One region of the Fulvimarina uroteuthidis genome, then DNA from elsewhere that is predicted to be linked to it. Evidence: predicted binding sites of a transcription regulator. Region 1 holds the regulator's gene; each other region holds the start of a gene.

Evidence for each region. The regulator PhoB, encoded in region 1, activates phosphate uptake and scavenging genes when phosphate is short. The targets are predictions, from matches to a motif close to TGTCATNNANCTGTCAT.
Region 2: the regulator PhoB is predicted to act here: its motif matches at 2,056-2,072, upstream of U0C82_RS08885 (PhoX family protein).
Region 3: the regulator PhoB is predicted to act here: its motif matches at 1,355-1,371, upstream of U0C82_RS00440 (DUF2794 domain-containing protein).

Annotation. Positions count from the first base shown of each region.
Region 1 is NZ_JAXLPB010000002.1:139,957-144,269, reverse strand. It holds gene pstA (phosphate ABC transporter permease PstA) at 1-235, shown strand, start outside; gene pstB (phosphate ABC transporter ATP-binding protein PstB) at 297-1,055, shown strand; gene phoU (phosphate signaling complex protein PhoU) at 1,187-1,924, shown strand; gene phoB (phosphate regulon transcriptional regulator PhoB) at 1,921-2,667, shown strand; gene U0C82_RS05645 (dihydrodipicolinate synthase family protein) at 2,839-3,747, shown strand; gene U0C82_RS05640 (TenA family protein) at 3,966-4,313, opposite strand, start outside.
Region 2 is NZ_JAXLPB010000002.1:875,241-879,553, forward strand. It holds gene U0C82_RS08875 (SDR family NAD(P)-dependent oxidoreductase) at 197-961, shown strand; gene U0C82_RS08880 (AraC family transcriptional regulator ligand-binding domain-containing protein) at 958-1,953, shown strand; gene U0C82_RS08885 (PhoX family protein) at 2,165-4,174, shown strand.
Region 3 is NZ_JAXLPB010000001.1:98,691-103,003, reverse strand. It holds gene U0C82_RS00445 (hypothetical protein) at 1-523, shown strand, start outside; gene U0C82_RS00440 (DUF2794 domain-containing protein) at 903-1,271, opposite strand; gene U0C82_RS00435 (DUF1223 domain-containing protein) at 1,536-2,435, opposite strand; gene acnA (aconitate hydratase AcnA) at 2,756-4,313, opposite strand, start outside.

The DNA.
Region 1 (4,313 bases):
CGGCGAGACCGCGCCGCTGCTCCTCATCGGCATGGTCGCGTTCGTCGCGGACTATCCCGATACGCCGATGGACGCTGCCACCGCCCTGCCGGTTCAGATCTACATGTGGGCCAACGAAGCCGAACGCGCCTTCGTCGAACGCACCTCGGGCGCGATCATGATCCTCCTGGGCTTCCTTGCCCTCATGAACATCACGGCGATTTTCCTGCGTCGCCGGTTCGAACAACGGTGGTAGTATGAATATGATGGAACATTTCCAAGCGTCGCTGAACAAAGGTCCCGCCGTGCCCGCCCAAATGCCGATCAAGATGAAGACCGAGAATGTCAAAGTCCATTATGGGGACAAGCAGGCGCTGAACGGCATATCGCTCGATGTGAAGGAGCGTCAGGTCACGGCGCTGATCGGCCCCTCCGGCTGCGGCAAGTCGACCTATCTGCGCTGCCTGAACCGGATGAACGACACGATCGACGCCGCCAAGGTGTCGGGGAAGATTCTTCTCGACGGCGACGACATCTACGATCCGGACCTCGACGTCGTCGAGTTGCGGGCCCGGGTGGGCATGGTGTTCCAGAAGCCGAACCCGTTCCCGAAGTCGATCTTCGACAATGTCTCCTACGGCCCGAAGATCCACGGCCTTGCCCGCAACAAGGACGAGCTTGCGGGGATCGTCGAGACGAGCCTCAAGCGGGCGGGCCTGTGGAACGAGGTCAAGGACCGGCTCGACGAGCCGGGCACCGGCCTGTCCGGCGGCCAGCAGCAGCGCCTGTGCATCGCCCGCGCCATCGCGGTCTCGCCGGAGGTCATCCTGATGGACGAGCCCTGTTCGGCGCTCGACCCCATCGCGACGGCGACGGTCGAGACCCTGATCGACGAGCTGAAGCAGAACTATACCATCGTCATCGTCACCCACTCCATGCAGCAGGCCGCCCGCGTGAGCCAGATGACGGCGATGTTCCATCTGGGCGACCTTGCCGAGGTGGGCGAGACCGAGAAAATGTTCTCGAACCCGGACGACAAGAGAACACAGGATTACATCATGGGCCGGTTCGGCTGACGCTTCAGGCCACGCGCCGCCCATTGCGGCGCGCCATAGGGCAGCCGGCCGAGCCAATTCGACCCGACCCGACCCGACCCGACCCGGATGAGAATGGGCCCCTGGCCCCAAAACCCGACAAGGAGGCCACGATGGCTTCGCATATCGTCTCTTCCTACGAAGATGAACTGAAATATATCGTCCGTCGGATCTCCGAGATGGGCGGGCAGGCCGAGCGGATGCTGGAACAGTCGGTCACGGCGCTGGTGCGCGGCGATTCCGGCCTTGCGCAATCGGTCATCGCCGACGACGTGATCCTCGACGCCGCCCAGCGCGAGGTCGACGAAAAGGCGATCCTGACGATCGCCAAACGCCAGCCGCTCGCGACCGATCTTCGCGAGATCGTCGGCGCGATCCGCATCTCGAGCGATCTGGAGCGGATCGGCGATCTCGCCAAGAACATCGCCAAACGCGTTCTCGCCGTCCACAACCACCCTCAGCCGAACCAGCTGGTGCGCGGCATCGAGCACTTGTCGGAGCTCGCCATCGACCAGCTGAAGGACGTCCTCGACGCCTACGGCACGCGCGACCACGAGCGGGCGCAGGTGGTGCGCGCGAACGACGAGGAGATCGACGCGGTCTATACCTCGATCTTCCGCGAACTCCTGACCTACATGATGGAAGATCCGCGCAACATCACCGCCTGCACCCATCTTCTGTTCAGCGCAAAGAACATCGAGCGCATCGGCGACCATGCGACCAACATCGCCGAGACGATCTTCTACATTCGCACCGGCGAGGAAATGTCGACCGATCGTCCGAAGGACGACCGCTCCACGACGCTCACCCAGAACGCCGTCGAGGCCGCCGTCGAGAGTGCCGCCCCATGAGCCTGCGCGTCACCGTCGTCGAGGACGAAGAAGCGCTCGGCGTTCTCCTGCGCTACAATCTGGAAGCCGAGGGCTATCAGGTCGAGGTCATCGCGCGCGGCGACGAAGCCGATCTTCGCCTCAAGGAAGACGTGCCCGATCTCCTGGTGCTCGACTGGATGCTGCCCGGCCTGTCCGGTGTCGAGATCTGCCGCCGGCTGCGCCAGCGCAGCGAAACCGCGCTGCTTCCCGTCATCATGCTGACGGCGCGGGGCGAGGAAAGCGAGCGCGTCCAGGGCCTGTCCGTCGGGGCCGACGACTATGTCGTCAAGCCGTTCTCCATGCGCGAGTTCACCGCGCGCGTGAAGGCGATGATGCGCCGCGCCAACCCGGAAAAGGTCGCGAGCGTCCTGTCGGCCGGCGATCTGGAAATCGATCGCTCCTCGCACCGTGTGCGCCGCGCGGGCCGCGAACTGAAGCTCGGGCCGACGGAATACAAGCTGCTCGAATTCTTCATGCAGGCGCCGGGCCGCGTCTTCAACCGCGAGCAACTGCTCGACGGGGTCTGGGGCCGCGACATCTATGTCGACGAGCGCACCGTGGACGTCCATGTCGGCCGGCTGCGCAAGGCGATCAACCGCTCCAGGGACCGCGACCCCATCCGGACGGTGCGCGGCGCCGGCTATGCGCTGGACGAGCAGTTTCTCGCCGGCAAATCGTCGCCGCAGCCGCGGGCCCGGACGAAGGAGGCGGCAACCGGGTAACGCCGTCTGGTCAGCTTGGAGACGGGTTGAAGGAATACGCGTCTCGCGGGAGAAAATCACATATAATGCTGATTTTGGGTCTCTCGTCGATCTTCGTGACGATCACCAGCACAGGACTTTGCCCGCGCGGCTGACGTTTTGGACCCTTGTGGATCGAGAAGGGTTCCTAGCATGTCCAGTACGTCGCCGTTCCATGGTCTTTCCGTCTTTCCGATCACGCCGACGGATGCGTCCGGCCGGGTCGACGTCGAAAGCCTCTGCCGTCTCCTGGAGCGCATCTGCGAAGCGGGGCCGGCCTCGATCGGTCTTCTCGGCAGTACCGGAAATTACGCCTATCTCACGCGCGACGAACGCTGGCGCGCCATCGAGGCGGCGGTCGCATGTGTCGACAATCGTCTCCCGATCATCGTCGGCGTCGGCGCGCTGCGCACCGACGAGGCGATCGGCCTTGCCCGCGATGCCGAAGCCAACGGCGCGGACGCGCTTTTGATGGCGCCGGTTTCCTATGCGCCGCTGACGGATGAAGAGGCCTACCAACATTACCGGGCCGTCGCCGGTGTCTCCGGCCTGCCGTTCTGCATCTACGACAATCCGTCGACGACCCGTTTCACCTTCAGCCACGACCTCGTCGCGCGCCTGTCCGAAATCCGGACGATCGAGGCGATCAAGATGCCGGCGCGGGACGGTCAGGACGTGGCGGCCGAACTCGCGGCCTTGCGGGCGCGAACCGACATCGCCATCGGCTTCAGCTGCGACTGGCACGGGCGCTCGGTGCTGATGTCGGGTGCGGACGCCTGGTATTCGGTGATCGGCGGCATCATGCCGAAGCTCGCTGTCACGTTGGCGCGTGCCGCGACATCCGGCGACGCGGAAGAGGCGTTGCGCATCGATGCGGCGTGCCAGCCTCTCTGGAACACGTTCAGGTCCTTCGGCAGCCTGCGCGTCGTCACCGCCCTGCTCGACCTGCTCGATCTCGGCACGGCCGAACTGCCGCGGCCGCTTCTGCCCCTTGGCCCTGCCGAACGCGCCCGGGTCGAAGCCGCCCTGGCACCCTTGAGCGGGGACGCCAGCCTGACCTGACGAACCCGCCGGCAGGGCCCGGCGCCGCTGGCGCGGGGCAGGGACGCGTCAACCGTCCGGAGCCGCGCTCGCTCCGCCTCCAGGGATCGGCCCGCAGATCGGGATCGATGGTCGGAAAGCCCAGCGCGTAAGGTCGAAGAGATCGCGCCAGCATCGTGCGGCTGAGCGGACGCGCGATGCTCCGCGCCGGCGCCGGAAAGCCGGCAGCTTCCACCCCGTCACATCTGGAGCCCGGCGCTGTCCGGCATCGGCCAGGCGTCGCGGTGATAGGCGCTGTGCCAGAACATCCATTCGTGCCAGACCGAGCGTTCGAACGCGGCTTGCATCCTGGCGCGAAGGCGGGCGTCCGCTTCCTGCGCAAGGCGGTCCGTGAGATCGCGCATGCCGCGCACCGCAAAGGCGAACTCCTCGCCCGCATAGGTGTCAACCCAGGCGCGGTAGGGATGATCGGACACCGCCTTGGCGTGGATCGCCTCGCCGACGGCGAGATAGATCGAGAAGCAGGGCAGGAGCGCCGCCACCGCGACGGGAAACGGATCGATCGCCGCCGCGCGCACGAGGGAACT
Region 2 (4,313 bases), 740 kb from region 1:
TGCCAGTCCGTTGCGATCGAGGGAGAGATCCTATCCCGCCCTTTATTGGGCCGAACGGGCAGGACCGGCCGGCCGCGCCGGAGCGCATCGGTCCGCACAGGCTGGCGTCCAACGCCCATCATCTGGCGTCTCCTGCCGTGACGCTGTCGCCCGATGCGTCCTATTCCGACGCCATGATCGATCATGGAGACAGACGATGACCAACCGAGTTGCCCTCATCACCGGCGGTGCCAGCGGAATCGGCAGACAGACGGCCCTGAAGCTTGCAGGCCGCGGGATCACGGTCGTGATCAGCGGTCGTCGCGAAGACCACGGCACCAGGGCGAAAACGGATATCGAAGCCGTCGCCGAAAATGGTGCGCAGGTCCGCTTCGTCCGCAACGACGTGACCGACGAAACCGCCGTGAAGGCGATGATCGACGGGATCGTCGCCGAGTTCGGGCGCCTCGACATGGCCGTCAACAATGCCGGGATCTCGAACGACATCACCTCGGTCGATCTGTCGGACAGCGACAGGTTCCGGGCGATGGTCGAGACCAACATTCTCGGCCTCTACCATTGCATGAAATACGAAATCCGGCAGATGCTGGCCCAGGGCAAGGGGGCGATCGTGAACCTGGCCTCGATCGCCGGCATCAACGGCATGCCGTGGGCGGGCACCTATGCGGCCACCAAACATGCGGTCGCCGGTCTGACCAAATCTTCGGCGCTCGATCATGCAACGCAAGGGATACGCATCAACGGCGTCGCTCCGGGCGCGGTCAAGACCGACATCCTCGCCGCCCAGCTCGAGGGGAACGACCCGAACTATAACGAGGAGATCATCAGTGCCATGCACCCCATGAACCGCCTGGGCGTGCCGGAGGAAATCGCCGACTGTATCGTCTGGCTGCTGTCCGACCAGGCGAGCTTCGTCACCGGGCATATTCTCGCCATCGACGGGGGGTTCACTGCCCGATGATGGCCGACCGTGTCAAAGTTCCGGCCGCATTCTGGCTGGGCGTGGATCGCCTCAACCTGAGACGCTCCGAACTCTTGCGGAAAGCGGGCCTGCCGCTTCAGGCCGGGCAGGAGAACACCCACCTCGACACCGCGCAGTTCTTCGCGCTGTGGCGTGGGCTGGACGCTCTCGGCGGGACGGACGTCGGACTGCACCTGTCGCAGTCGCTCGATGGCGCGGTGATGCCGCCCTCGTTCATGGCCGGCTACCACGCGCGTGACCTGCACGATGCCCTGCAGCGGGTTGCGCGGTTCAAGAGGCTATGCGCGCCCGAACAGCTGGATATCACCTTGACGGCGGACGCCTGTATCCTCTCGCCCACATGGCCCTACGGCAAGGGCGAGGCTCCCCGGTCCCTGACCGATGCGACAATGGGCTCGCTTCTCGCCCTGGCAAGGGCCGGCACGGGCAGGAATGTCCGTCCCCTCCGGCTTGAATTGCAGCGCGGACCGAGCGCCGCGATCTCGACCTTCTTCCGCTGTCCGATCGGCTGGAACGCGGAGCGGGATCGCCTCATTCTGACGCGCAGCGATCTGCTCCTGCCCTTCGAAACCTACAACCGCGAACTTCTCGATCTTCTGGACAGAGCGCTGTCGTCGGATATCGGCCGACAGGAGAAGAGCGGCACGCTTGTCGATCGGGTGCGCTGGCTGCTTCGCCGGAACCTGACCGCGGGCCGTCCCGAATTGCGCAGCATCGCGCGCGAACTGGCGCTGAGCGAACGCTCCCTGCAGCGGCGGTTGAGTGAGGAAGGGCAGAGCTTCCAGTCCCTTCTCAGCGGCACACGGCACGCGCTGGCCCGCGAATATCTCGAGGAAAGCGCATTGGACATCATCGAAGTCGCCTCCCTGCTGGGCTACGACGAGCAGGGATCGTTCTACCGTGCCTTTCAGAAATGGGAAGGCTGCACGCCGTCGGAATGGCGGATCGGACATTCGCGCAGGACCGCCTAGACGGGGAACGCCGACGTCGGACAGCCCGACGGGGCGCCGCCCGCCGATGTTCCGTGCCCGTGCCCGTGCTCGTGCGGGTCTGCGGGAGGGCGCGGGCGGGGGCGTCACCGGGCTGTAACATTGCGCGCCTACTTCTCTTTAGAACCGTTCGAGTCTGGGGCAGCCCTGTCCGCCGAACGGGGACCCTGATCCCTATCGATGAGAAGACGTCATGAACGATCAAGCACCGATCCGCGCGGCATTCCGCACCAGCCAGCTCGAGGAAGCCGAGGGCGAAGGGCTGAACCCCACTGCCAACCGCACCATGGGCGAGATCATCGCCTCGCGCTTTTCGCGTCGCAACTTCCTGCGCGGCTCGCTTGCCGCCACCGCGATCGCCGCGACGGTGAGCCCGATGGCGCTTCTCAGCGCAGAACAGGCCAGAGCGCAAGGAACCGGCGCCTCCCGCTTCACCTTCAAGGAGGTCGAGGCCGGCGTCGACGCGAACCATCATGTCGCCGAAGGCTACGATGCCGACATCCTGCTTCGCTGGGGCGATGGCCTGTTCCCCGATTCGCCGGACTTCGATCCGGAGAACCAGACGCCGCAAGCCCAGGAGCGGCAGTTCGGCTACAATAACGACTATGTCGGCTTCATCCCGATCAACGGCTCGTCCGAGCACGGCCTGCTCGTCGTCAATCACGAATATACCAACGAGCATCTGATGTTTCCGGGCATCGTGACGATCAAGGAGGCTTCGGCCGGCGAGCCTGCCGAACTCGTCGTCGCCCCTGCCGACCGCAAGCGCGTCGATATCGAGATGGCGGCCCATGGCGGCACGATCGTCGAGATCCGCAAGGAAGGCGGCAAGTGGCGGGTCGTGCGCGAGGGTGCCAACAACCGCCGCATCACCGCCCAGACCGAGATGCTGGTGACCGGCCCGGCCGCCGGCCACGACCGCCTGAAGACCAATGCCGACGCCACCGGCACGAAGGTGCTCGGCACGATCAACAACTGCGCCGGCGGCGTGACGCCCTGGGGCACCTACATCATGGCCGAGGAGAATTTCCACGGCTACTTCCTCGGCGAACTGCCCGCCGATCATCCCGAAGCCGCCAATTACGAGCGTTACGGCGTGCCGGACGGCAGCTATGCCTGGGGCGAGTTCCACGACCGCTTCGACGTCTCCAAGGAGCCGAACGAGCCGAACCGCTTCGGCTGGATCGTCGAGGTCGACGTGAACGACCCCAATTCGGTGCCCCGCAAGCGCACCGCGCTCGGCCGTTTCAAGCATGAAGGCGCCGAATCGATCGTCAACCGCGATGGTCGCGTCGTGTTCTATCTCGGCGACGACGAGCGGTTCGACTATGTGTACAAGTTCGTCACCGCCGGCACCTTCGACGAGACCGACCGCGCGGCCAACATGGACCTGCTCGACGAGGGCACGCTCTACGTCGCGCGCTTCGACGAGGACGGCTCGATGGTCTGGCTGCCGCTGGTCCACGGCGAAGGTCCGCTGACCGCCGAGAACGGCTTCAACAGCCAGGCCGACGTCCTGATCGAGACGCGCCGGGCCGGCGACCTGCTCGAGGCGACGCCGATGGACCGGCCGGAGGACATCGAGCCGAACGGCACCAATGGCCGCGTCTATGTCATGCTGACCAACAACACCCGTCGCGAGGAGGCCAATGCCGCCAACCCGCGTGTCGACAACGCCTTCGGTCACATCATCGAGATTGCCGAGGCCGATGGCGATTTCGCCGCCACGTCCGGCACCTGGGAGGTGCTGTTGCAGTGCGGCGACCCCTCGGTCGCGGAGGTCGGGGCGACCTTCTCGACGGAGACCACCCGGAACGGCTGGTTCGGCATGCCGGACAATTGCGCCGTCGACGCCGACGGCCGTCTCTGGGTCTCGACCGACGGCAATTCCCCCAAGTCCACCGGACGCACCGACGGTCTGTTCGCGCTCGATACCGAGGGCGAGGCGCGTGGGACCTCGAAGCTGTTCTTCCGCGTGCCGGTCGGCGCCGAGATGTGCGGCCCCCTGCCGACGCCGGATCTGACGACCTTCTTCGTCGCGGTCCAGCACCCCGGAGACGGCGGCGAGGATTGGGAAGGCTTCGGCCGGCCATCCTATTACGAGGACCTCTCGACCCGCTGGCCGGACTTCGAGGACACCATGCCCGTCCGCCCGTCGGTCGTGGCGATCACCAAGCAGGGCGGCGGCAAGATCGGCGTCTGACCGATCCCGATCGACGCTCCTGACGAACCTGTTCCCAGCCCATCCGGCCCGTCATGGCGCCGGGTGGGTTTCGGGCGTCCGGTCGCCGTCTGCTCGGCGCGGCACTCCGGATCCGGCGACGTTTCGGCGGTCGGGATCT
Region 3 (4,313 bases), on a different contig from region 1:
TCGCGTGCGCTCGGGCATCGAGGCGGCGCTGGTCGCCGCGAACGAACTTCAGGATCACGTCCTGCCCCGTTCCGATGCCGCCGTCGAGACGATCCGCGCCGCGATCGCGCTGATGGTGACGACATTCACCGAAGCCGAGGCCGAGTGCCTCGCCCAGCTGAGCGCCAACGAAGACGCCGCCACCAGCCTGCCGGACCGCGTCAGCCGGGCCCGATCGCTGATGGGACGCTATGTCGAAGGCTGCGAGCTCATGGACAGCGCCGTCGCCGCGCTGACCGCGCTGTGCGCAGCTCTCGGCGATCGCGGCGAGATCGAGGTGGATTACACTCCGCTCGCCGAGGCCGTCTCGCGCCAATACACGATGCGGGAGGAGCGCCAGATCTTCGAGACAATCTTCGCCATCGCTCCGGCGCGTCCGACCGCCGTTCCGACGAAAGCGGAGGGTCCGAGCGGCGAGCCCGCATCGGCGGCGTCCTGCGAAAACGGTGACGGGGACGAGGACCTGTCCGACGTCTTTTTCTGACAGGAAACCCCGACGAACAGGTCGGACCCCCCGTCTCCTTGCGTCTCGCCCCGCTCCCGGGATCTGAAAGGGACGTTCGCCGAGCGCGGCGTCACGGCCTGTGCACCGCGCGATGCGATGGCCCGAAACGAAATGTCGCGGACATCGGGTGCCAACTCGGCCAACTCGTCACGGCCATCGGCCGGACGAATGGCGCAGCGGCTCCACAGGCGCCGGCCCTGCATCCCACACCACGTGAAACGCTCTACGCTCCCCGCCGACGGAAGAGCGGCCGCTTCGCCGTCTCGTCGCTTTGGAGAAGCCGGCGCGCATCGGAAGAAGAAAGCGTCGCGGCATCGCGCACGAGGCCTGCCGGGCAAGCCCGTTCAAATCTGTCGCGTCAGTCCTGTTCGGCGCCCTTCAATTGCCTGTCGAAGACGTTCAGCACTGTCCCCAGATCGTGCCCCCGCTTCATGACGAGGCCACCGGCGGCGACGACCTGATAGGCACCCTGCTTTCTGGCGAGCTTCGGATTCTTTTCGACGCGATAGATCGGCATCTCGCTGGTTCGCCGGAAGATCGAGAACACGGCGCGATCCTTCAGCATGTCGATGGCATAGTCGCGCCAGTCACCGGCCGCTACCATCCGCCCGTACACCTTGAGAATGGCGGAAAGCTCTTTTCGATCGAAGACGATCTGCGCATCCGCCCCCTTCGTTCCCGGAAATGCGATGAGGTTCGATGTCTCGGTGGAACTCACGACTGTCATGCGGCTCTCGGCACCTTTTCCATGGGGTTTGCGACCGACAACGGGGAAAACGGACCGTTCGTTCGACGATGCCCGTCCCGTTCATGACGCCATGGTGACATGGAATGGCGAGCGCGGCAAAACACCTGCGGCATCGCGTGACGTCCCGTCCGATGTCCGGGCATGCTGTTCGGGGGGCGCAAAACCCGTATCTTTCCCCGGCGGAGACCAGCCGTCGCCGTGCGCGCCGACGGCGGACGGTCGCGCGGGGGTCGTGTCGCGATTTCAGTCGCGGACGGCGGAGGCGCTCCCATGGGCCGCGGTAAGATCGAGGCGGGCCGCGGCCAGGATCGCGCCGGGCTTGCCGAGCTTCGACATGGTCTGGATGAAGATCGCGAAGCCGTTGTCGCCGTGCGCCCCTTCGGTCAAGGTGGCGAGCGGCAGGCGGATCTTCATCGGCTCGCCCGACCAGGCGCCGAGGATGCGCCAGTCGCGCACGGGATGGGTCTCAACGAGGGTCCTGCCGCGGTTCGCGCCTCGCGTCACGACCGTCTGCGCGCTCCTGTCGTAGCTGACGACGATGAGCACCGGCATCGGACCGCGCGTGTCGACGTCGGTCATGCTCGCGGTGATCTTCACGTCGTCGCCGACGATGCGCGCGCTGACCGAGGCCTTGCCCGTCGAAACGATCTCCGGAAGCGTGTCGATGATCTCGCGCACCGCTTCGGCTTGTCCACCGGCGACCTGGCGACGTCCGTCGATCACCATTTGCGGCGTGTAGAGGGTCGAAATGTCGAAGCTCACGCCGTAGGCTTCCTGACGGGCGGTGTTTTCCGGCGCGCCGTGCGTGTCGCTCCAGCCGATATAGTCCCAATAGTCGACATGATAGGCGAGCGGGAGAATGCCTGGCTCGTCGGCAAGATCGGTGAGAAGCGCCTCGGCCGGCGGACAGGCGCTGCAGCCCTGGCTGGTGAACAGCTCGATGACATGGGTGACGGGCGCGGAGGTTGCAGTCGGCGCCGCTCGCTCGCTCCCAAGGGTGGACGAAGCCACGAACATCGCAAGACAGGCCGAAAGTCCGATCGTGAGGGTCCGGGCCTTAAGTCCCGCCTTGGATGCGGGGAACGTGAACAGCGCGGAAGCGGCACGGGAACGCACGATCAATACGGGACCTGATTGTTTCATGTTCAATATCGTACGAAGTCGTGCGATTTGCATGCACGATAAGAGGCGGGCGCGAATCCATCCAGTCACGTCGCAGTGAAGGCGCAAACGAATTTGCGATTTTGCCGTGATGCGGTGCGCCGGTCTGTGTCCGAACGGGTGCCGCGCGCACGAAAAAGCCGCCGGATGAAGACATCCGGCGGCTCTCGTCAATGGGGTGTTCGGCTGGACCATCGGCCCGACAAAGCGGAATCGATGTTCGCAAACGCCCGATGCGTGGCATCCAGGGTAAAGCGTGGGCTTCGTGCGTCCGACCAGACGCACGAAGCTCTGGCCGCAGATTACGCCGCCAGCTGGCGCAGCACGTAATGCAGGATGCCGCCATTGGTGTAGTAGTCCATCTCGTCGGCCGTATCGATGCGAAGCTTGATCTTCACGGTCTCCGTCGAGCCGTCGGCCTTCTCGATCCGGGCTTCCATCAGGTCGCGCGGCTTCATGGTCTCGAGGCCTTCGATCGACACCTTCTCGTCGCCCTTCAGGCCGAGGGTCTCCCAGGACTGGCCTTCTTCGGCAAAGACGAACGGCGCGACACCCATGCCGACGAGATTCGAACGGTGGATGCGTTCGAAGCTTTCGGCGATGACGGCACGCACGCCCAGAAGGATCGTGCCCTTGGCCGCCCAGTCGCGTGACGAGCCGGTGCCGTATTCCTTGCCGGCGAAGACGACGAGGGGAACGCCCTCGTCCTTGTACTTCATCGCCGCGTCGTAGATCGGCATCTGCTCGCCGCTCGGATGATGGATCGTCACGCCGCCTTCGACGCCCGGCACCATCTGGTTCTTGATGCGGATGTTGGCGAACGTGCCGCGCATCATGACCTGATGGTTGCCACGACGCGCGCCGTAGGAGTTGAAGTCGATCGGACGGACCTGATGGCTGACAAGATAATCGCCGGCCGGACCGTCCTTCTTGATCGAGCCCGCGGGCGAGATGTGGTCGGTCGTGATGGAATCGGCGAAGAGGCCGAGAATGCGGGCCTCCTTGATGTCCGTGACCGGCTCCGGCTCCTGTCCCATGCCCTCAAAATAGGGTGGGTTCTGGACATAGGTCGAACGGTCGTCCCAATCATAGGTGAGGCCGCCGGACACGTCGATCTTCTGCCAGTGCTCGTCGCCCTTGAAGACGTCGGCATAGCGCTCTTCGAACATCTCGCGGGTCACGGTCTTGCGGACGATGTCGGCGATTTCCTGGGTGCTCGGCCAGATGTCCTTCAGGAAGACGTCGTTGCCGTCCTTGTCCTGCCCGAGCGGATCCTTCGTGATGTCGACGAACATCGAACCGGCGATGGCGTAGGCGACGACGAGCGGCGGCGAGGCGAGATAGTTCGCCCGCACGTCCGGATTGACGCGGCCTTCGAAGTTGCGATTGCCCGACAGCACCGAGCAGGCGACCAGATCGTTGGCTGTGATCGCCTCGGAAATCGGCTCGGGAAGCGGGCCGGAATTGCCGATGCACGTCGTGCAGCCATAGCCGACGAGGTTGAAGCCCATCGCGTCCAGATCCTTCTGGAGATCGGCCTTTTCGAGATATTCGGTCACGACCTGAGAGCCGGGCGCGAGCGATGTCTTCACCCAGGGCTTCACGGTGAGGCCCTTCTCGTGTGCCTTGCGCGCGACGAGGCCGGCTGCGACGAGAACGTTCGGGTTCGAGGTGTTGGTGCAGGACGTGATCGCCGCGATCACCACGTCGCCATGCGACAGGCCGTGCGCCGCGCCCTCCACGTCGTGGCGGTAGCCGACGTCGGACGGCACGTCGTTCGGCAGGGTCGCGCCTTCGTCCATGTAGCGCGAATCGCCCGTCGATGTCGGGTTGTCGTCCGTTTTGCGGCCGCCACGGATC